DNA from 4 places in the Pseudogulbenkiania sp. AW2-16 genome. Region 3 is predicted to be linked to each of the others. Evidence: predicted binding sites of a transcription regulator. Region 3 holds the regulator's gene; each other region holds the start of a gene.
The links. The regulator FNR, encoded in region 3, switches genes on or off when oxygen is low (the NO sensors DNR and NnrR bind a similar motif). The targets are predictions, from matches to a motif close to TTGATNNNNATCAA.

Region 1 (5,056 bases), 840 kb from region 3:
CACCGCCGGAATCGCCGCCGCCAGGCCGGCGGCGGTCGCCACCAGCGCCTCGCCGATCGGCCCCGCCACGGTCGCGATCGACACCTGTCCCTGTGCGCCGATGTTCACCAGCGCGTGGTAGATGCCCCACACCGTGCCGAACAGGCCGATGAACGGCGCGGTCGAACCGACCGAGGCCAGCAGCGTCATGCCCGCCTCGTGGCGGCCGGTCTCCTGCGCCAGCCGCTTGCGGATGGCGCGGGTGAGGAATTCGTTCAGGTCGCAGGCCTGCCCCAGCGAGCGCTGCGCGTTGGCGTGGAAGTGGCGCAGCGCCGACAGGCCGTCGCGCGCCAGGTTGGCGTAGGCCGAATTCGACTCGGCCAGTGCCGCTTCCGCCGTCGGCCAGTTCGCGGCGTTCCACAACGCGGCTTCGGCCAACTTGTTGTCGCGGCGCGCACGCCAGCCCTGCACGGCGCGTAGCGCGATGACGTACCAGGTCAGGATCGACATGGCGATGAGCAGCATGAACACCGTCACGAGCACGGCGTCCCCCTGGTGGAATACAGTCAGCAGATTCATGGTTCAGTGGCTTTTGATGGAAAAATCGACGGGTACGATGAAGTTGAAGGGAATGGCCTCCTGCCCGCGCCGGGCCGGCACGAAGCGCCATTGGCGCACCGCCTCCAGCGCCGCGCGGTCCAGCCGCGGGTAGCCGCTGCTCTGTGCCAGGCTGACGTCCAGCGGGTGGCCTTCGACGCTCACCTGCACCCGCACCCGCACCGTGCCGCTCTCGTTCAGCTCCAGCGACAGCGCCGGGTAGCGCGGCTTGGGGTTGTCCAGGTAGCCGCCGCGGTAGAGCGGCGGGGTGATCGGGGCGTCGGCCGCCTCGGCCGCTTTGGCCGGGGCCGCGCTGCTGGCGGTGGCGGCGGCCTCGCTGCGGTGCTCCGCCGGCGCCGGGGCCGGGGAGGGTGTGGCAATCGGTGTCGCCGCACTGGGACGCGGCGCCGAGGTACTCAATAGCGGCGGGGAGGTGGCCGCGCTACGGCGCGCGGCCGGGCGCTCGGGCCTGGGCTTCGGTTCGGGGCGTGGCGCCGCCTGCACGGCCGGGGCCGGAGCGGCCGGATGCGGCGTGGCAAGGGACACCAGTTCCATGCGTGCCAATTGCGGCGGCGTGATCGGCACGTGTTGAGCGGCCAGCAGGGTCTGCCCGGCCAGCGCGGCGACGTGCAGCAGTGTGACGCCGCTCAGGGCGGCAAAACGTTCGGTACGCGAGTTCATGCAAGAATGATAACGCAAATTATTATCATTAACATGGAGACTGTGCGTATTTGATACAGGTCAACGGGGTCATCCGGCGTCGGGCGTAGCATGGTTTCATCCCCTATTGCCTTCCATCACTTGCCGGAGCGTGCCATGCACATCGACCATCACCCCCTCGCCGCCGAGTTTCCCGGCGATCAGGACGAGATCCACCAGCTCAAGCAGGATAGCGCTCGCTTTACCCGCCTGTTCATCGACTACGAGCAGGCCGACAAGGCCGTGGTGCGCATCGAGAACGAGCTGGAGGCCGCCAGCGACGTGGAACTGGAACGGCTCAAGAAAACCCGTCTGGCGCTGAAGGACGAACTCTACCGGCTGATCCGCGGCGGCGTGTCCTGACCCGCTTGCAATCCGTCCACTTGCCTACATATCCTGAAAAGCTGCTGGCAGCTCGCCGGTAGCTTTTTTCATTGGAACAAGAACATGCAGCAGTTTGACGGAACCACCATCGTCTCCGTCCGCCGTGGACAGCGCGTGGCGCTGGGCGGTGACGGACAGGTCACCCTCGGCAATATCGTGATCAAGGCCACCGCGCGCAAGGTTCGCCGCCTCTATCACGACAAGGTGCTGGCCGGTTTTGCCGGCGGTACCGCCGATGCCTTCACCCTCTTCGAGCGCTTCGAAGCCAAGCTGGAAAAGCACCAGGGCCACCTGGTGCGCTCGGCGGTGGAACTCGCCAAGGACTGGCGCACCGACCGCATGCTGCGCCGCCTGGAAGCGATGCTGATCGTGGCCGACAAGGAAAGTACGCTGATCATCACCGGCAACGGCGACGTGCTGGAACCGGAGCAGGGCATCGCCGCCATCGGCTCCGGTGGCGCCTTCGCCCAGTCGGCGGCGCGTGCGCTGTTCGAGAACACCGAACTCGATCCGGCCGTGGTGGTCAAGAAGTCGCTGGAGATCGCCGGCGACATCTGCATCTACACCAACCACAACCACCTGATCGAGACGCTGGACTGAAAGCCCATCGACCCGGCGACCGCCTCCGCCGCCTGAGCGCCAGCGGCGCTCGCACCGAGGAGGCCGGCACGCCCGTCGCGATGGGGTTTGCCAAAGCACACCCCGACCGTCTCGGGGCCACCGTAACATCCGACCGCCGCGACTCTATATAAGAGTGTGCGGTGGTCCCAGCCGGAGCCGGACCCGAGCTTGGCCGACGCCTTCGGCCAACCTTGCCGGAAATACGCCATGACCCAAATGACCCCGCCGGAAATCGTTCACGAGCTGAACAAGCACATCATCGGCCAGGACGCCGCCAAGCGCGCCGTGGCCATCGCCCTGCGCAACCGCTGGCGTCGCCAGCAGGTGAGTGAACCGCTGAAGAGCGAAATCACCCCCAAGAACATCCTGATGATCGGGCCGACCGGCGTCGGCAAGACCGAAATCGCGCGCCGCACGGCGCGGCTCGCCAACGCCCCCTTCATCAAGGTCGAAGCCACCAAGTTCACCGAGGTCGGCTACGTCGGCCGCGACGTCGACACCATCATCCGCGACCTCACCGAGATCGCCATCAAGGACACCCGCGACGCCGCCATCAAGCGCCTGCGTCACCGCGCCGAAGACGCCGCCGAAGACCGCATCCTCGACGTGCTGCTGCCGCCGGCCCGCCAGCCGGCCGGCTTCTTCGCCGGCGAGGAAGAAGCGCCCGCCAGCAAGCCCGAAGACAGCGCCACCCGGCTCAAATTCCGCAAGATGCTGCGCGAGGGCAAGCTCGACGACAAGGAAATCGAAATCAACGTCGCCGCGCCGCAGGGCAAGATGGAAATCCTCGCCCCGCCGGGCATGGAAGACTTCTCCAGCCAGCTGCAGACCATGTTCCAGGGCCTGGGCGCCGGCAAGCAGAAGGCGCGCAAGCTGAACGTGGCCGAAGCGCTCAAGCTGGTCATCGAAGAAGAAGCCGCCAAGCTGGTCAACGAAGACGAGATCAAGCAGGAAGCGCTGCAGAACGTCGAACAGAACGGCATCGTCTTCATCGACGAAATCGACAAGGTCGCCAGCCGCAGCGAAGGCAACGGCGCCGACGTGTCGCGCGCCGGTGTGCAGCGCGACCTGTTGCCGCTGGTCGAAGGCACCACCGTCACCACCAAGTACGGCATGGTCAAGACCGACCACATCCTGTTCATCGCCTCCGGCGCCTTCCACCTCGCCAAGCCGTCCGACCTGATTCCGGAACTGCAGGGCCGCTTCCCGATCCGCGTCGAACTGACCTCGCTGACCGTTGACGACTTCCGCCAGATCCTCACCAACACCGACGCCTGCCTGACGCGCCAGTACGAAGCGCTGCTCGCGACCGAAGGCGTCGAGCTGGTGTTCGCCGACAGCGGCATCCAGCGCATGGCCGAGATCGCCTGGCACGTCAACGAAAAGACCGAGAACATCGGGGCGCGCCGCCTGTACACCGTGATCGAAAAGCTGCTCGAGGAAATCTCCTTCGACGCCCGCACCGGCCGCTTCGAAGTCGACGCCGCCTACGTCGACAGCAAGCTCGACATGCTGTCGCAGCGCGAAGACCTGGCGCGCTACGTGCTGTAACGGGCTGCCATGGCGCTTCCGATTGCGTGGAAGCGGTATTTTCAAAAAAAGCCGGCGAAATCGCCGGCTTTTTGCTTTTTTGCATGGCGCCGACGGGCCGGAAGCGGCGCGGCGGGCGGGTGAGTTGGGTGGGTGGTAAAAAATGTCTATCGGGTAAGTTGTTTCTATTCAGGCGTTTGCATGCTGATTTTTGCGGGGAGGCGCTTTTTTTGCGGTTTTCAGCAAAAAGGCGTTGACGGGGTGGGGGTCGGGGCGTATAGTTCGCCTCCTCAGCTGACGCAGCGACGGAAACGACGCAGTTGGCACCGCTCTTTAACAAACAGAATAACCGATAGGTGTGAGTGCTCGGCAAAGCCGACACTTGCACTGCAAGACAGGAAATACCTGATATTTCTTTGATCTTGCGTGCCAAAAATTGCTATGAGATTGAACTGAAGAGTTTGATCCTGGCTCAGATTGAACGCTGGCGGCATGCTTTACACATGCAAGTCGAACGGTAACAGGGGCTTCGGCCCGCTGACGAGTGGCGAACGGGTGAGTAATGCGTCGGAACGCACCGAGTAATGGGGGATAACGCAGCGAAAGCTGTGCTAATACCGCATACGCTCCGAGGAGGAAAGCAGGGGATCGTAAGACCTTGCGTTATTCGAGCGGCCGACGTCTGATTAGCTAGTTGGTGGGGTAAAGGCTCACCAAGGCGACGATCAGTAGCGGGTCTGAGAGGATGATCCGCCACACTGGGACTGAGACACGGCCCAGACTCCTACGGGAGGCAGCAGTGGGGAATTTTGGACAATGGGCGCAAGCCTGATCCAGCCATGCCGCGTGTCTGAAGAAGGCCTTCGGGTTGTAAAGGACTTTTGTCCGGGAGCAAATGCCGGTGGCTAATATCCACTGGAGCTGAGAGTACCGGAAGAATAAGCACCGGCTAACTACGTGCCAGCAGCCGCGGTAATACGTAGGGTGCAAGCGTTAATCGGAATTACTGGGCGTAAAGCGTGCGCAGGCGGTTGTGTAAGTCTGATGTGAAAGCCCCGGGCTCAACCTGGGAACGGCATTGGAGACTGCACAGCTAGAGTGCGTCAGAGGGGGTAGAATTCCACGTGTAGCAGTGAAATGCGTAGAGATGTGGAGGAATACCGATGGCGAAGGCAGCCCCCTGGGATGACACTGACGCTCATGCACGAAAGCGTGGGGAGCAAACAGGATTAGATACCCTGGTAGT
Region 2 (5,056 bases), 1.2 Mb from region 3:
GACGTCGCCGCTGGCCTGGAACAGGCCGACCACACCGTGCAGCACCAGGTGGTAGGACTGCATGCGCTCGTTGATGGCGGCTTCGACTTGGCCGGCCCGGTGATCGAAACGCTGGCGGGCGAGGTTGTCGTCCTGATGGGCGATCAGGTTGGCGACCAGCAGCGAGCTGCCGGCCGTCAGGAAGAACAGCAGGGCAACGGGGAGCAGGATGCCGCGCAGCATTCCCGGGTCGGGCAGCAGGCCGGTGAGTCGCTTCGGAAAAGGCATGGCGCACCTCGTGTCCGGGCCGCGCAGTGTCCGCTGCGCCGTTGGCCGTGGTCGGATCCGGGAGAGGGGGCACGGAGATACGTCCCCCTCGCGAGCCGGGCATGCTTTGAGCATAGCAAGGCGAGGCGTTTTAACCAGTGATTGTTTCTCTGGCGTGTGCGCGGGAGGGGAGCGAGACGCCGCCGTCAGCGGCGTCTCCGGGGGAGAGGGGCTAGGCTCAGCTCGCCATGAAGCGCGCGAGCGGGGTTTCGTGCCAGTCGACGCTGTCGAGCAGGTTCTTGACGATGAGGCCGAGCTCGGTGTCGCCTTCGATGCTCAGCTTGCGGTTGAAGAACAGCGTGTCCGGGTCTTCCTCGCGCAGCATCATGCGCGCGAAGTCGGCGACGTTGGCCGACAGGCGCAGGTCGGGCTCGCCGGGCTGGCGGTCGAGGAGGAAGCGGCGGCTGTCGGCGGCAAAGCGCAGGCTCACGCCGGCGTCGACGAGGCGCACCTCGAAGCGACGCTCGGCCAGGAGTTCCATGTCGGCGGGCAGCACGCCGCGCTTGACCAGCTGGTTGAGGCTGGTTACCAGAAGCCAGGCCGGCGGGGTGGCCGGAAGCCGGCCCAGCAGGCGGGCGAGACGGGTGGGGACGGTCAGTTCAGGCACGCGCATGATCGGCTCCCTGGGTGTTGACGATGCCGGGCTGGCCCAGCCAGTAACCGTCGACCAGCGGGTCCCGGCTCTTTGCCGCGAGCCCGGAGAGCAGCTCGCTGGCGGCGCTCTGGCCGTCGATGACGGCACGGAACGCCTGCACCACCTCGGCGCAGTGCTGTGCCTGCGGGCTGACGCGCACCGTGGTGACGCCGGCGGCGGCCATGCCCGCCGGGTGCGGCAGCAGCGACTGGCAGCCGGCCGACATGGTCTGGATGCCGTTGATGGTGAGGAAATCCTGACCGTCGCGCGTGGTCAGCGTGAGGCCGTCCGGGTGGTCGAGGCAGCGGAACTGGCAGTCGTCCTTGTTGAGGTTGTAATGGCGCGCGGTGAAGCAGCGCGCCGAGAACGCCAGCGGCAGCTTGCCCCAGGCGAACACTTCGGTCTCGATCGCCGGGGCGTGTTGCAGCACCTCGGCCAGCGTGGCGCGGTCCATTTCCACCGGCGGCAGCCAGCGGTAGGCGCCGAGGCGCTGCATCAGCGCCAGCGTCTCGCCGTTATAGATGTTGAGGTGCGGGCCGGCGACGAAGGGCAGGCGCTGCTCGCGCGCCAGCCGTGCCGCGCCGAGGTCGTTGGCCTCGATGCGCACGCGGCCGTTGTCGATCAGCTTCCTGAGGCGCTTGAGGTCGGATTCGCTCTCCAGGAGCGCCTGGCTCGACAGCACGGCTTCCTTGCCGGCGTCGGCCAGGTCGTGCGCCAGGCCGATCCAGTCCTGGGTGCGCAGCTGCTGGCGGCGCGAGCACACCACTTCGCCCAGGTAGATGGTGTCGACCGGCCAGGCCGCGGCCTCGCTGTAGAAGTTGAAGATTTCGTCGCGCGACCAGAAGAACAGCACCGGTCCGAGGGTGAGCTTGAGATTCAGGGAGGTCATGGTCGTCGGTTCCATCATTTCCACGGGCGGTTGTAGGCGCCCAGCGTCTGCTGCTGGCCTTCCGACAGCCGGCCCAGTTCCTGTTGCCAGGCCGGACGCACGCTGAAGCGTTGCGCTTCGCGTCCGGCGGCGTCGAGCGCGGCGCGCAGCGTGCGCGTCACCTGGCTGACGTAGGCGGGGCTGCGCTGGCGGCCTTCGACCTTGATCGCCGCCACGCCGATGTCGATGATCTGCGGCAGCATGGCCATCACGTTGAGGCTGGTGGGTTCTTCCAGCGCGTAGTAGGTGTCGCCCTGCACCGCGAAGCGGCCCTTGCACAGTGTCGGGTAGCCGGCCGGTTCGTCCTTGCCGTACTGGTCGATCAGCACGCCGCCCAGGCGCGCGTCGAGCGAGGTCTCGCCGTGCTCCCAGCGCACGTGCTTGGCGGGCGAGCACACGCCGTGGGTGTTGGGGGATTCGCCGGTGGCGTAGGACGACAGCAGGCAGCGGCCCTCCACCATCACGCACAGGCTGCCGAAGCCGAACACCTCGATCTCGACGTCGGTGTGCTCGATGACGTGGCGCACCTGGTCGAGCGTCAGCACGCGCGGCAGCACGGCGCGGCGGATGCCGAACAGCTCGCGCGCCAGGTTGACGGCTTCGTAGTTGGTGGCCGAGCCCTGCACCGACAGGTGCAAGCGCAGCTCGGGGTGGCGGCGCACGGCGTAGTCCATCAGGCCGAGGTCGGCCAGGATCACGGCGTCGACGTCGAGGTCGGCGGCCTCGTCGATGGCGCGGTGCCAGCGCGACACGTTGCCGCCCTGGGCGTAGGTGTTGATCGCCATCAGCACCTTGCGACCGCGCGCGCGGGCGTAGTCGATGCCGGCGCGAGCGCTCTTGTCGTCGAAGTTGAGCCCGGCGAAGTTGCGGGCGTTGGTGTCGTTCTTCAGGCCGAAGTAGACGGTATCGGCGCCGTTGTCGACCGCCGCCTTGAGGGCGGGGAGACTGCCGGCGGGGCACACCAGTTCGGGCAGGGTCATGATCGGTTAACGCCAGGAAACGTAAACCGGGGGACAGTAGCAGAGCAGGGCGGCGGGGCCATTGCTTTGGGTCAAGCTTCGGCCAACCCGTTTGTCGCGGTTGACCGAAACAGGGCGCGAAACCGGTTCGCGCTCTGAGGCAAGCGGCCCATGGCGAGGTGAAGAGTGCGTGGCAGGAGGCATTCCTTAATAACGCTGCGCTAGCTTGCTCCGTCCGTGACGGCACCCATCGGTATCGGCCGATGGGTTTCGCTTTGCTTCGCCCATCCTACGCTTCCGGGACAGGTGCTCCGTTGGCCTGTCCGGCTTTGGTCGGCCGAAGCGGGGGAGTTATAGCGGCCAGATCATCTTGGTCTTGGCGATCAGCACGATCCACAGCACGGTGGCGAGCGCGGCGGCGAAGGCCGTGGTGCGGATGGCCTTGGTGCGGCCGCGCTTGAGCGCCACGGTGCCGAGCCCGATGTAGACCAGCAGCAGCACGATCTTGGCCATCAGCCAGTCCTGCTGGGTGGGCAGGAAGTGGGCGAGTACGGCGAGCGTGATGCCCAGCGTCAGCAGCAGGGTGTCGACCACGTGCGGCAGGATGCGCAGCGGCTTGGCGCGCAGCAGCGGTGAATCGGCCAGCATCAGCCCGCCGCGCACGGTGAACAGCAGGATGGAGAGGTAGGCGCAGCCCATGTGGGCGTGCTTGATGAGGGTGTAGGTTGGCATGTTTTTCCCGCATGAGGCGGCGCTGCCCTGGCATCTTGAGTGTCGGCGGTACTGCGCGCAAATCCATCGTAGCGATTTGCTCAGCGATCAGGAATCCTCATGGACTCGGTGTCCATTCCGGTTCCTGTGCTCCGGCGGCACTCAAGCGGCTTTGGCTCGCTCGCCTACTGGAATGAGGTTCTGGTGACTGCGTTGTGACGCAGTGACGGAGCGGCGGTTCCCGGATGGTACACTGAATACCTTCTTTTCCAAGCATCCGTCATCGCCATGCTGCACCTCTACCAGTCCAACCGTCTCGAAGCGCTGGGGGAACTGTTCACCGGCATGAGCCGTGCCATGCCCCTGTCCGACCCGTTCCAGCCGGAGACGGTGCTGGTGCAGAGCCGCGGCATGGGGCGCTGGCTGACGCTGGAGCTGGCCGGGCGCGCCGGCATCGCCGCCAACCTCGACTTCGTGCTGCCGGCGGCCTTCGCCTGGCGCCTGATGCAGGCGGTGCTGCCGGGGCTGCCGCGAAAGTCGTCGTTCGCGCCCGAGGTGCTGCAGTGGCGGCTGCTGGAACTGTTGCCGACCTTGCACGGCGCGCCGTTCACGCCGCTGGTGCGCTACCTGGAGGGCGGCGAGGCGGCGGGCTTCGAGCTGGCCGGCAAGATCGCCGACATCTTCGACCAGTACTTGGTGTTCCGCCCGGACTGGATCCGCGCCTGGGAGCGCGGCGAGCTCCTGGACCTCGGCGAGGACGAGGCGTGGCAGGCCGCGCTGTGGCAAAGGTTGGCCGAAGCCGACCCGGGGCGCCACCGCGTGCGCCTGCTCGACGACTTCCTCGGCGGCCTGCGCCCGGAGCACCTGCCGGAGCGCGTCAGCCTGTTCGGCATCGCCAGCCTGGCGCCGATGTACCTGGCCATGATCAAGCGCCTGGCGGCGCTGACCGACGTCTGCGTGTTCCTGCTCAACCCGTGCGAGGCCTACTGGGGCGACATCGTCGACGCGCGCGGCCAGCTCAAGCTGTTCCAGCAGGGCATGGCGGCGCACGACGACCACCCGCTGCTGGCCTCGCTCGGCAAGCAGGGGCGCGACTTCTTCGACCAGATCGCCGAGGAGATGCCCGAGGGCCACCCGCTGTTCCTCGAACCGCACGGCGACAGCCTGCTGGCGCGGTTGCAGCGCGACATCCTGACGCTGACCCCGCCCGGCGCGGCGCCCGCACCGGCGGCCCCCGGCGACCGCTCGATCGAACTCAACGCCGTGCACAGCCCGATGCGCGAGCTGGAGGTGCTGAAGGACCGCCTGCTGGCGCGCTTCGCCGCCGACCCGACGCTGACCCCGGCCGACGTCGCGGTGCTGACGCCCGACATCAACGCCTACGCGCCCTACATCGACGCGGTGTTCGGCCAACGTGACGACGCGCCCAACATCCCCTACACCGTCGCCGACCGCCGCATCGAGCGCGAGGAGCCGCTGTTGGCCACCTTCGCCGCGGTGCTGCGGCTGGCCGACTCG
Region 3 (5,056 bases):
ACCAGCCGCCGCCGCGAGCTGACCACGCCGCTCTCCACTCCGCGCGAAACCACGCCGGAGCTGGTGGCGCGCGCGCGCGACGGCGAACAAGTGGCGCTGGTGTTCGGCAACGAGACCTTCGGCCTGTCGATCGACGAGGTCGAGCTGTGCAACCGGCTGGTGACCATTCCCGGCAACCCCGAGTATTTCTCGCTCAACCTGGCGATGGCGGTACAGGTGATGACCTACGAGCTGTTCAGCCACACCGGCGTCGACGTCGACTACCTGCGCGCCGAAGCGGAGAGCGCGACGCGCGACGAGGTGGAGGGCTTCTGCGGCCACCTCGACCAGACCCTGGCCGATATCGGCTACTACGAGCGTCGCAACGGCGAGCGCCTGATGCGCCGCCTGCGTACCCTGTTCAACCGCGCCAACCTGCTGCGCGAGGAAATCGACATCCTGCGTGGCTTCCTGAAGCAGGTGCAGCGCGTGGCCCAGCGCGATGACGGCCAGCGCCAGCAGTAGCACTTTCTACCTGCCCTACGCGTACCCGGCGGTGCGCGACCTGGCCTTTCTCCTGACGGCGCCGGCGCCGTGGCTGACCGGCGCCGACATTCTGCCCGAGCGCCTGCTGGGCGACGCCGGACCGGCACTGTTGGCCGAACTCGACCGCGCCCCGGCGGCGCTGGTGGCCTGGCTCGCCGCCCGTCCCACCACCCGCCTTGGTCGCTACGCCGAAAATCTGCTGGCGTTCTGGTTCGAGCTCGCGCCGCACATCGAGTGCGTGGCGGCCAATCTGCAGGTGCAGAATGGCGAGCTGCGCACCGTTGGCGAATTCGACTTCCTGCTGCGCATCGACGGCGAGCCGTGGCACCTCGAAACCGCCAGCAAGTTCTACCTGATGCTGGGCGAAGGGCGCCATACCCTGGTCGGCCCCAGCCTGCGCGATGCCTGGGCGCTGAAGGCGGCCAAGCTGCAGGATCAGCTCGCGCTGTCGCGCCACGCGGCGGCGCAACCCTTGTTGCCGCCCGGCTTCGTCGGCTGCCGCACCGCGGCCGGGCTGGCGGGCTGGCTGTTCTATCCCCATGCCGTGCTGCTCGAGCCGCCGCTGGCCCCCGACCTCCTCACCGGCTGGGCGCGCCCGCTGCTGGCGCCGTGGCCGCGGCGCTCGCTGGCGTCGCGCTGGGTGTGGCTGCCGCGCTTGCGCTGGCTGGCGCCGGCGCGGGTGGACGAGGCCGAGACGCTGGACGAGGACGCGCTGCGCCGCCACCTGGCGGCGGCAGAGGCGCCACAGCTGGTGGCCGAGGTCTTGCCGTTGGGGGGCGGGGACTGGGAGGAAGTGGCGCGCGGTTTTGTCTGCCCGCCGAACTGGCCGCCGCCAGCGCGACTGGCCGAGTTGCTCGACACGGTGCAGGAACTGACCAATGGCAAGGCGGGAAGCGGGGGGCGCTGAACGCCATTCATGCCGCGGTGGCCGGTGGGCCGCCCGCTGACGCTAGGACCGCGGGGGCGCGGAAGGGCTCAGAACCTGTTTACGATCTGCTGCGCTTCGGCGATACGGCGTTAAAAACGACTTTGGAATGCTCATTTACTACTTGTAAACTCCGCATCCTCAGCTGTTTTTGCCTTGTCTCGCTCTAGCTCGCGAGATCGTAAACAGGTTCTCAGTGGTTCGGCGTCGGGTGGGCGTTGGCGCAGCCGGCGACCAACTGCTTGAGCTGCTCGGGCTGCTCCAGCTGGATGTGCTTGTGGTCCACCGCGATCCAGCCCTGCTGCTGGAACTTGGACAGGGTGCGGCTCACCGTCTCCAGCTTGAGCCCCAGGAAGCTGCCGATCTCCTCGCGGCTCATGCGCAGGATGAAGTCGTTGGCGGCGAAACCGCGTACCGTCAGGCGCTGCGACAGGTTGATGAGGAAGGCGGCCAGCCGTTCCTCCGCCTTCATATTGCCCAGCAGCATCATCACGTTGTGATCGCGCACGATCTCGCGGCTCATCAGCCGGTAGAAGTGGTGTTGCAGCGAGGGAATCTCCAGCGCCAGGTTCTGCATGCGGCTGAACGGCAGCTCGCACACTTCGCTGTCTTCCAGCGCGACGGCGTTGCAGCCGTGCACGTTGGCCGAAATCCCGTCCAGTCCCATCAGTTCGCCCGACATGTGAAAGCCGGTGACCTGCTCGCGCCCGTCCTGGCTGGAGATGCAGGTCTTGAAGAAACCGGTACGTACCGCGTACAGTGACTTGAAGCCCTCGCCGTTGCGAAACAGCGCTTCGCCACGTTTCAGGCGCCGGCTCTGGCGGATCACCGCATCCAGTCGCGTCATTTCCTCACGGTTCAGACCCAGGGGCAGACACAATTCGCGCAGCGTGCAGTTGGAGCAGGAGACCTTGAGGGCTTGCAGGGGAACAACAGTCGAGTCAGTCATGCGGCATGTCCGCTTCTGTTAAGTAAGCCTTGATGTTGGTCAAAGCGTTGGGCCTTGATGTCGGTCAAAGCGTTTCTGGGAGGTTTGCCGCAAATTTACCAGTCCACCACTGGTTTTTCCATCGCGAGACATCATGAACACCACCCACCCACCGTTTTCGCCCACACGTTGCGAGTTCGACCGCGCCCTGATCGCCCGTCTCGACGGCGCCGGCCCGCGTTATACCTCGTACCCGACCGCAGACCGCTTCACCGACGACTTCAGCGCCAAGGACTACCGTCACTGGCTGCAGCAGCGCAAGATCGGCGCCAACAGCCGTCCGATCTCGCTCTACGTGCATCTGCCGTTCTGCAACACCGTGTGCTATTACTGCGGCTGCAACAAGATCATCACCAAGGATAAGAGCCGCGCCGACCGCTACCTCAATTACCTGGAGAAGGAAGTCGGCCTGGTGGCCGACGTGCTGGGGCAGCGCGAAAAAGTCATCCAGCTGCACTTCGGCGGCGGCACCCCGACCTTCCTGTCGGATGAACAGCTGGAACGGCTGATGGGGATACTCCGGACCCGCTTCGAATTCTTGGCGGAGGGAGAATATTCCATTGAGATAGATCCGCGCAAGGTGACGCGCGACACCGTGCTGCATCTGGCGCGCCTGGGCTTCAACCGGATGAGTGTCGGGGTGCAGGATTTCGAGCCGCGCGTGCAGCAGGCGGTCAACCGCATCCAGAGCGAAGAAGAGACGCGCGTGGTGATCGACGCCGCGCGCGAGGCCGGCTTCCGCTCGGTCAGCGTCGATCTGATCTACGGCCTGCCGCTGCAGACCCAGGAGTCGGTGGCGGCCACGGTCGACAAGGTCATCGCCATGGGGCCGGACCGCATCGCGCTCTACAACTACGCCCATCTGCCGACGGTGTTCATGCCGCAGCGGCGCATCAACGAGGCCGACCTGCCGCTGCCGCCGGTCAAGCTCGACATCCTGCAGCACTCGGTGGAACAGCTGGCCGCCGCCGGCTACGTGTTCATCGGCATGGACCACTTCGCCAAGCCGGAGGACGACCTCACCGTGGCGCTGCGCCAGGGCCGGCTGCAGCGCAATTTCCAGGGCTACTCCACGCACGCCGACTGCGACATGATCGGCTTCGGCGTGTCCTCCATCGGCAAGGTCGGCCCCTGTTACAGCCAGAACGAGAAGGATCTCGAGAGCTACTACGCCGCACTCGACGAAAACCGCCTGCCGGTGCTGCGCGGCATGGTGCTGGACGGCGACGACATCCTGCGCCGCTCCATCATCCAGGCGCTGATGTGCCGCTTCGCGCTGTCGGTGGAAGCCATCGAGCAGGTGCACGGCATCAACTTCGCCGAGTACTTTGCCGCCGAGATGCCGGCCATCCGCGAGTTCCAGCAGCAGGGCCTGCTCACTTTCGACGGCGACTTCCTGATGGTTGAGCCCAAAGGCCGCTTCCTGATCCGCAACATCGCCATGGCTTTCGACCGCCACCTGCGCGAGCGCCAGACCAAGGCGCGCTACTCGCGCACCATCTGATCCTTTCCCTTCCCGCCACGGCCGCCTTGCGGTCGTGGCGCGCTCTTGCCGCGGCTCTTCGTTGCGCCGCGACGACGTCGCCCCGTGTCAGCCGATGCGCCGCCACAGCCGCATCGTGCTTTTTCTCCCGACTTCCGCACCGTGCTCTTGCAGCCAGGCCTGCGCCCGCTCGCGCCCGGCGGCAAACAACTGCTGCACCAGGCCGTGATGCGGCGTGAGCTTGCTCAGGCTGTCGAGCGCGCCGGTGGTAGCGTCCGCATCGATATGGTGCAGGCGCAGCTGGCGCAGGTGTCGCTCCAGGCGGCCCAGGCCGAACAGACTTCTGCCGGCTTCGCGCTTGGCGATGGCCAGCCCTTGCAACTCGGTATGCAGCGACGAGCCGAAGCTGATGTCGTTGAGGCGGCGCTCGACCGCGCCGGCACGCCCAGGCGTCTCCTCCCACTGTTGCGGCACCAGCGTCACCAGCACGATATCGCGGGCGCGCCCCTGGTAGGCCAGCGGAAACAGCGGCGGGTTGGCGGTGAGGCCGCCGTCCCAGTAGGCTTCGCCGTCGATGTGTACGGTGTGGTGCAGCTGCGGCAGGCAGGCGGAAGCCAGCAGGTGCTCCACGCTCAGCTCGTGGGCATGGAACAGCTTGAGGCGTCCGCTGTTGACGTGGGTCGCGGCGATGAACAGCTGGATCGGGGTGGTGCGCAGCCGGGCGAAGTCGATGCTGCTGGCGATCAGCTCGCGCAGCGGGTTGTAGTCGAACGGGTTGAGCTGGTCCGAGGTCAGGAAGTGCGACAGCTGCAGCAGCCCTTGCAGCGCCACGGGCGGGGCGTGCGCCGCCGGCCAGGGGTAGAGCGCCGACAGCCGTTGCCAGAACTGTCCCAGCGCCTCGCGCGCGCCGTCGTAACCACCCTCCATCCAGCCGTAGGCCAGCAGCGCCGCGTTCATGGCGCCGGCACTGGCGCCGCTCAGCGCGGCGGGGTGATAGCGGCGTGTTTCCAGCAGCCTGTCCAGTACGCCCCAGGTAAAGGCGCCGTGCGCGCCGCCGCCTTGCAAGGCCAAGGCGATCTCAGTGGTCTTCATGGGTGTTCCCTTTCTCGAAGAAGCCAGCCTGCTACAGGCTAGA
Region 4 (5,056 bases), 1.6 Mb from region 3:
GCCCGAAACGGCGCCGGCCAAACCGTCACCATGGCAGGTCAAGGTCGGCGAGATCCGCGCCGAGAACTGGCGCTACCGTTTCGGCGATGCCGGATTCGTCCAGCCGCTCGAGGTGCAGGCCGCCATGCCGCTGCTCAGCACACAGCTGGCCGTCGGGCCCAAGGACGGCGTGGTGCTGAGCAAGCTCGGTACGCAGCTGGCCGAGATCGGTGTCGGCGCCGCCGGCAGCGCGCCCGTCATCCGGCTCGCCACGGCGGCGCTGGCCGACAGCGAGCTGCGGCTGGCCAAGCACGAGGTGCACCTGGGGGCGCTGACGCTGGGCGGCCCGGTGGCCGACGTCGAGCGCAACCGCCAGGGCGAGATCAACCTGCAGCAAGTGTTCGCCAAGTCTTCGGCCAACCCTGTGGTCAAACCGGTGGCAGCCGAGGGCGACGCCCCTGCCTGGCAGCTGCACTACCCGACGGTGACGCTGGAAAACGGCCGCCTCAACTGGCTCGACCAGACCCTGCCGCGCCCACTGCGCGCCACGCTGAGCGAGCTCTCCGTCAACGCCGCGCCGCAGGATTCGGGCGCGCTGGCGCTGGACGTGGACAGCCGGCTGGAGTCCGGGCGGCTGGCGGCCAAGCTGACGCTTTCGCCGGATGGCGCCGCGCTGGGCGGCAAGATCACCGCCAGCGCCGTGCCGCTGGCGCCGTTCGCCCCGTACGCGCTGAGCGGCACCGTGCTGAAACTGGCCGGCGGTACCCTTTCGGCCAACCTCGATGTCGACGCCGGCAGCAAGGGCTGGAAGGTGGGCGGGCAGGGGGCGCTGAACCGGTTCTCGCTGCTCGAGCCCAACAACCGCCAGCCGCTGCTGGCCTGGCGTCAACTGGCGCTCAACGGCCTCAGCGCCAGCAGCGGCACGCCGCTCAAGGTGCAGCTGCGCGAGGTGCGCCTGAGCGACCCGGTGGCGCGGCTGATCCTCAACCAGCAGCGCCAGCTCAACGTCAGCAACCTGCTGGCCGGCAAGCCCGCCGCCGCGGCTCCCGCCCCGGTCCCCACCGCCACGCCGGCGGCCCCGACCGCGCCGGCCAGGGTCGAGGTCAAGGCGAAGAAACCCGCCGCGACGGGCGCGCCGCAGGTGGAAGTGCGCACGGTGCACGTGCAGGGCGGCGACATCGAGTTCGCCGACCTCGGCATGAAGCCCAGCTTCGCCACCCGCATCCACAACCTGCGCGGCTCGATCCAGGGCTTGTCGAGCCAGCCGGGACGACGCGGCACGGTGACGCTGGACGGCGACGTCGACCAGTACGGCGACGTGCGCGTGCGCGGCGCGCTGGCGCCGCAGGCCGTGACCGACGACGCCGACATCACGCTGGCGTTCCGCAACATCCCGCTCACCAGCCTCAACCCGTATTCGATGAACTTCGCCGGCTGGAAGGTCAACGACGGCCGGCTGTCGGTCGATCTGCGCTACCTGCTCGACAAGCGCCAGCTCAAGGCCGAGAACCGCGTCGTGATCGACTCGATCCAGCTCGGCGAAGAAGTGCAGGAGCCCGGCGTGACGCGCCTGCCGCTGCGCCTGGCCGTGGCCCTGCTGGAAGACAGCGACGGCCGCATCGACCTCGACCTGCCGATCAGCGGCAGCCTCGACGACCCGCAGTTCAGTTATGGCCGCGTGGTGTGGAAGGCCTTCGTCAACGTCATCACCAAGATCGTCACCGCGCCGTTCAGGGCGCTGGGGGCGCTGATGGGCGGCGAGGGCTTCGACGAAGTGCGCTTCGTCGCCGGCGAAGCCAACGTGGCGCCGCCCGAGCGCGAAAAGCTCGACAAGCTCGCCGCCGTGCTGGTGAAGCGCCCGCGCATGACGCTGGTGCTGGCGGGCACCTACGACCCGGCGGTGGAAACGCGCGAACTGGCGCGCGCGCGCACCGACCGCGCCATCCTGCAGGCGGCCGGCCACAAGCTGGAAGCGGGCGAGCCGCTGCCGCTGCCCGACCTCGACGACCCCGCGGTGCAGTCGGCGGTGAAATCGGTCTTCGCACAGCGCATCGGCCGGCTTAAACTGGTGCAGCGGCTGCTTTCGCTGCCGGACAACGTGGCGCGCTACAAGACGCTGCGCGAGCAGCTGATCGCCGCCGAGCCGGTCTCCGAAACCGAGCTCAAGGCGCTGGCCCAGGCCCGCGTTACGGCGGCGCGTCAGGCCATGCTCAAGACCGACCCGACGTTGGCCGAACGGCTGACGCTGGGCGAGGCGAAGCGGGTCAAGGCCGACGGCGACGGGGTGGCCCTGGCCATCGCGCTCGGCAGCCGCTGAGCGCCGGCGAACGATCGGCGGTACGCCGCGTCGTTGGCGCAGGATGGGTTGCGCTGCACGTCACCCATCCTGCGGAGCGCCGTTCCCGCGTCCGACGGGATGGCGCACTCGCAACGATTTCTTGTCCTCGCTCCAGCCACCGAGGGAGCTTGACCAACATCAACGCCCGGCCGCGCTGGATAGCGTGAAATGCCGGTTTTGCCGCACCGAATGCCAGTTAGGGAGGGGGAGTAGTGAAACAGGAAAACGTGGCCGCCATGAGCGAACAGGCCATCTCGCGTGAAGTGCTGCTGGAGAAATACGCCAAGGGCGACGAACAGAGCGTCGCCGACGTGCGCCGCCGCGTGGCGCGCGCGCTGTCCGGCATCGAGGCCGAACCCGCGCGTTACGAGGCGGCGTTCTTCGACGCGCTGCAGCGCGGCTTCATCCCCGGCGGGCGCATCAACTCTGCCGCCGGCACCGAACTCAAGGCGACGCTGATCAACTGCTTCGTGCAGCCGGTCGGCGACGCCGTCAGCGAGAGCGAGGGCGGCAAGGTCGGCATCTACGAGGCGCTGCTGCAGGCCGCCGAAACCATGCGCCGCGGCGGCGGCGTCGGCTACAACTTCAGCCGCATCCGTCCCAAGGGCGCGCGCGTCAAGGGCACCCACAGCCGTGCTTCCGGCCCGGTGTCGTACATGCGCGTGTTCGACCGCAGCTGCGAAACGGTGGAATCGGCCGGCTCGCGGCGCGGCGCGCAGATGGGCGTGCTCAACATCGAACACCCCGACGTCGAGGACTTCATCCACGCCAAGGACCAGGGCGACCTGAAGAACTTCAACATCTCGGTTGGCGTCTCCGACGCCTTCATGCAGGCGGTCGAGGCCGACGGGCCGTGGCAGCTGGTACACGCCGTCGAGCCGGCCAGCGACGCCTTCCCCGAGGCCTTCCGCCGCGACGACGGTCTGTGGGTGTACCGCACCGTGCGTGCCCGCGAGCTGTGGCGCCAGATCATGGAATCCACCTACGACCACGCCGAGCCGGGGGTGCTGTTCCTCAGCCAGATCAACCGCGACAACAACCTCAGCTACTGCGAGGTCATCGAGTCGACCAACCCCTGCGGCGAACAGCCGCTGCCCGACTACGGCTGCTGCGACCTGGGCTCGATCAACCTCGCCGCCTTCGTCGAGCACCCCTTCACGCGCCGCGCCCGCTTCGACTTCAAGGCCTTCGAGACCGTGGTGTGCAGCGCCATTCGCATGCTCGACAACGTGCTCGACCTCACCGTCTGGCCGCTGCCCGAGCAACAACGCGAGGCGCAGGCCAAGCGTCGTGTCGGCCTCGGCTTCACCGGCCTGGGCGACGCGCTGATCCTGCTGCAGATCGCCTACAACAGCCCGCAGGGGCGGCAGATGGCGGCCAAGTTCGCCGAGACCATGCGCGACGCCGCCTACGACGCCTCGGTCGACCTCGCCATCGAGAAGGGCGCGTTCCCGCTGTTCGACGCCGACAACTACCTGGCCGAACCGCACTGCGCCAGCCGCCTGCCCGAAGCGATCAAGGCGCGCATCCGCCAGCACGGCATCCGCAACTCGCACCTGCTCTCCATCGCCCCCACCGGCACCATCTCGCTGGCCTTCGCCGACAACGCCTCCAACGGCATCGAGCCGCCGTTCTCGTGGTATTACACCCGCAAGAAGCGTATGGCCGACGGCTCGCAGCAGGAATACCGCGTCGAAGACCACGCCTACCGCCTGTACCGCCTGAACGGCGGCGACGTCGAGAAACTGCCGCCGTACTTCGTCTCGGCGCTGGAAATGAGCGCGCTCGACCACATGCAGATGGTGGCTGCGGTGGCGCCGTACATCGACACCGCCATCTCCAAGACCGTCAACGTCCCGGCCGACTACCCCTTCGACGAGTTCGAGCACCTCTACCTCGAAGCCTGGAAGGCCGGCCTCAAGGGCATCACCACCTACCGCCCCAACAGCGTGCTGGGCTCGGTGCTGTCGGTCGAGCCGGCCCAGGCCGCGCCGCAGGACCTCCTGGCGAGCCAGGAAGGTGATCCGGACCGCCGCATCGCGCTGGTCAGCACCCCGAGCCCGGCGCTCGCCAGCCTGAAGTGGCCGCACCGCCCGCGCCTGAAGGGCGGCAACCCGTCGTGGACCTACATGATCGAGCACGACGACGGCGCCTTCGCTGTGTTCGTCGGCCATGTCGAAAACGGCCACACCCAGCCCTTCGAATGCTGGGTCAACGGCAACGAACAGCCGCGCGGCCTCGGCGCCCTGGCCAAAACGCTGTCGATGGACATGCGCTGCCGCGACAAGGCCCGGCTCGCGCTCAAGCTCGACGCCCTGGCGCACACCATGGGCGACCGGCGCTACACGCTGGAACTGGGCGAGCGCACGCTGCATGCCAGCTCCGCCGCCGCCGTGCTGGGCCAGGTGGTGCGCCACCGCGTCGAGCAGCTCGGCGCGCTCGACATGCACGCCGACGACACCTCCCCGGTTATGGACGCGCTGTTCGCCAAGAAAGAACCCAAGACCGGCACCGACGGCACCATGAGCTGGTCGGTGGACGTCAGCAATCCGCAAACCGGCGACGACTTCGTGCTGTTCCTGAAAGAGCTGGTGTTGCCCGACGGCCAGCGCCGCCCGTTCTCGATGTGGCTCGCCGGCAGCTACCCGCGCGAGCTGGATGGCCTGTGCAAGATGCTGAGCCTCGACATGCGCGTGATCGATCCGGCCTGGATCGGCATGAAACTGCGCAAGCTGCTCA

Region 1: the regulator FNR is predicted to act here: its motif matches at 1,308-1,321, upstream of ABKF58_RS06045 (HP1242/YdcH family protein).
Region 2: the regulator FNR is predicted to act here: its motif matches at 2,910-2,923, upstream of ubiU (ubiquinone anaerobic biosynthesis protein UbiU).
Region 4: the regulator FNR is predicted to act here: its motif matches at 2,446-2,459, upstream of ABKF58_RS09865 (adenosylcobalamin-dependent ribonucleoside-diphosphate reductase).

What each region holds. Positions count from the first base shown of each region.
Region 1 is NZ_CP157668.1:1,266,343-1,271,398, forward strand. Features, by position in the region: gene ABKF58_RS06035 (MotA/TolQ/ExbB proton channel family protein) at 1-558, opposite strand, end outside; gene ABKF58_RS06040 (energy transducer TonB) at 562-1,257, opposite strand; gene ABKF58_RS06045 (HP1242/YdcH family protein) at 1,393-1,638, shown strand; gene hslV (ATP-dependent protease subunit HslV) at 1,723-2,259, shown strand; gene hslU (ATP-dependent protease ATPase subunit HslU) at 2,488-3,831, shown strand; rRNA gene ABKF58_RS06060 (16S ribosomal RNA) at 4,260-5,056, shown strand, end outside.
Region 2 is NZ_CP157668.1:1,630,967-1,636,022, forward strand. Features, by position in the region: gene ABKF58_RS07875 (CHASE domain-containing protein) at 1-267, opposite strand, end outside; gene ubiT (ubiquinone anaerobic biosynthesis accessory factor UbiT) at 485-919, opposite strand; gene ABKF58_RS07885 (U32 family peptidase) at 906-1,829, opposite strand; gene ubiU (ubiquinone anaerobic biosynthesis protein UbiU) at 1,844-2,851, opposite strand; gene ABKF58_RS07895 (SirB2 family protein) at 3,179-3,559, opposite strand; gene recC (exodeoxyribonuclease V subunit gamma) at 3,827-5,056, shown strand, end outside.
Region 3 is NZ_CP157668.1:424,343-429,398, reverse strand. Features, by position in the region: gene ABKF58_RS02070 (RNA methyltransferase) at 1-504, shown strand, start outside; gene ABKF58_RS02065 (DUF1853 family protein) at 482-1,432, shown strand; gene fnr (fumarate/nitrate reduction transcriptional regulator Fnr) at 1,644-2,399, opposite strand; gene hemN (oxygen-independent coproporphyrinogen III oxidase) at 2,533-3,942, shown strand; gene ABKF58_RS02050 (patatin-like phospholipase family protein) at 4,030-5,013, opposite strand.
Region 4 is NZ_CP157668.1:2,011,815-2,016,870, forward strand. Features, by position in the region: gene ABKF58_RS09860 (DUF748 domain-containing protein) at 1-2,296, shown strand, start outside; gene ABKF58_RS09865 (adenosylcobalamin-dependent ribonucleoside-diphosphate reductase) at 2,530-5,056, shown strand, end outside.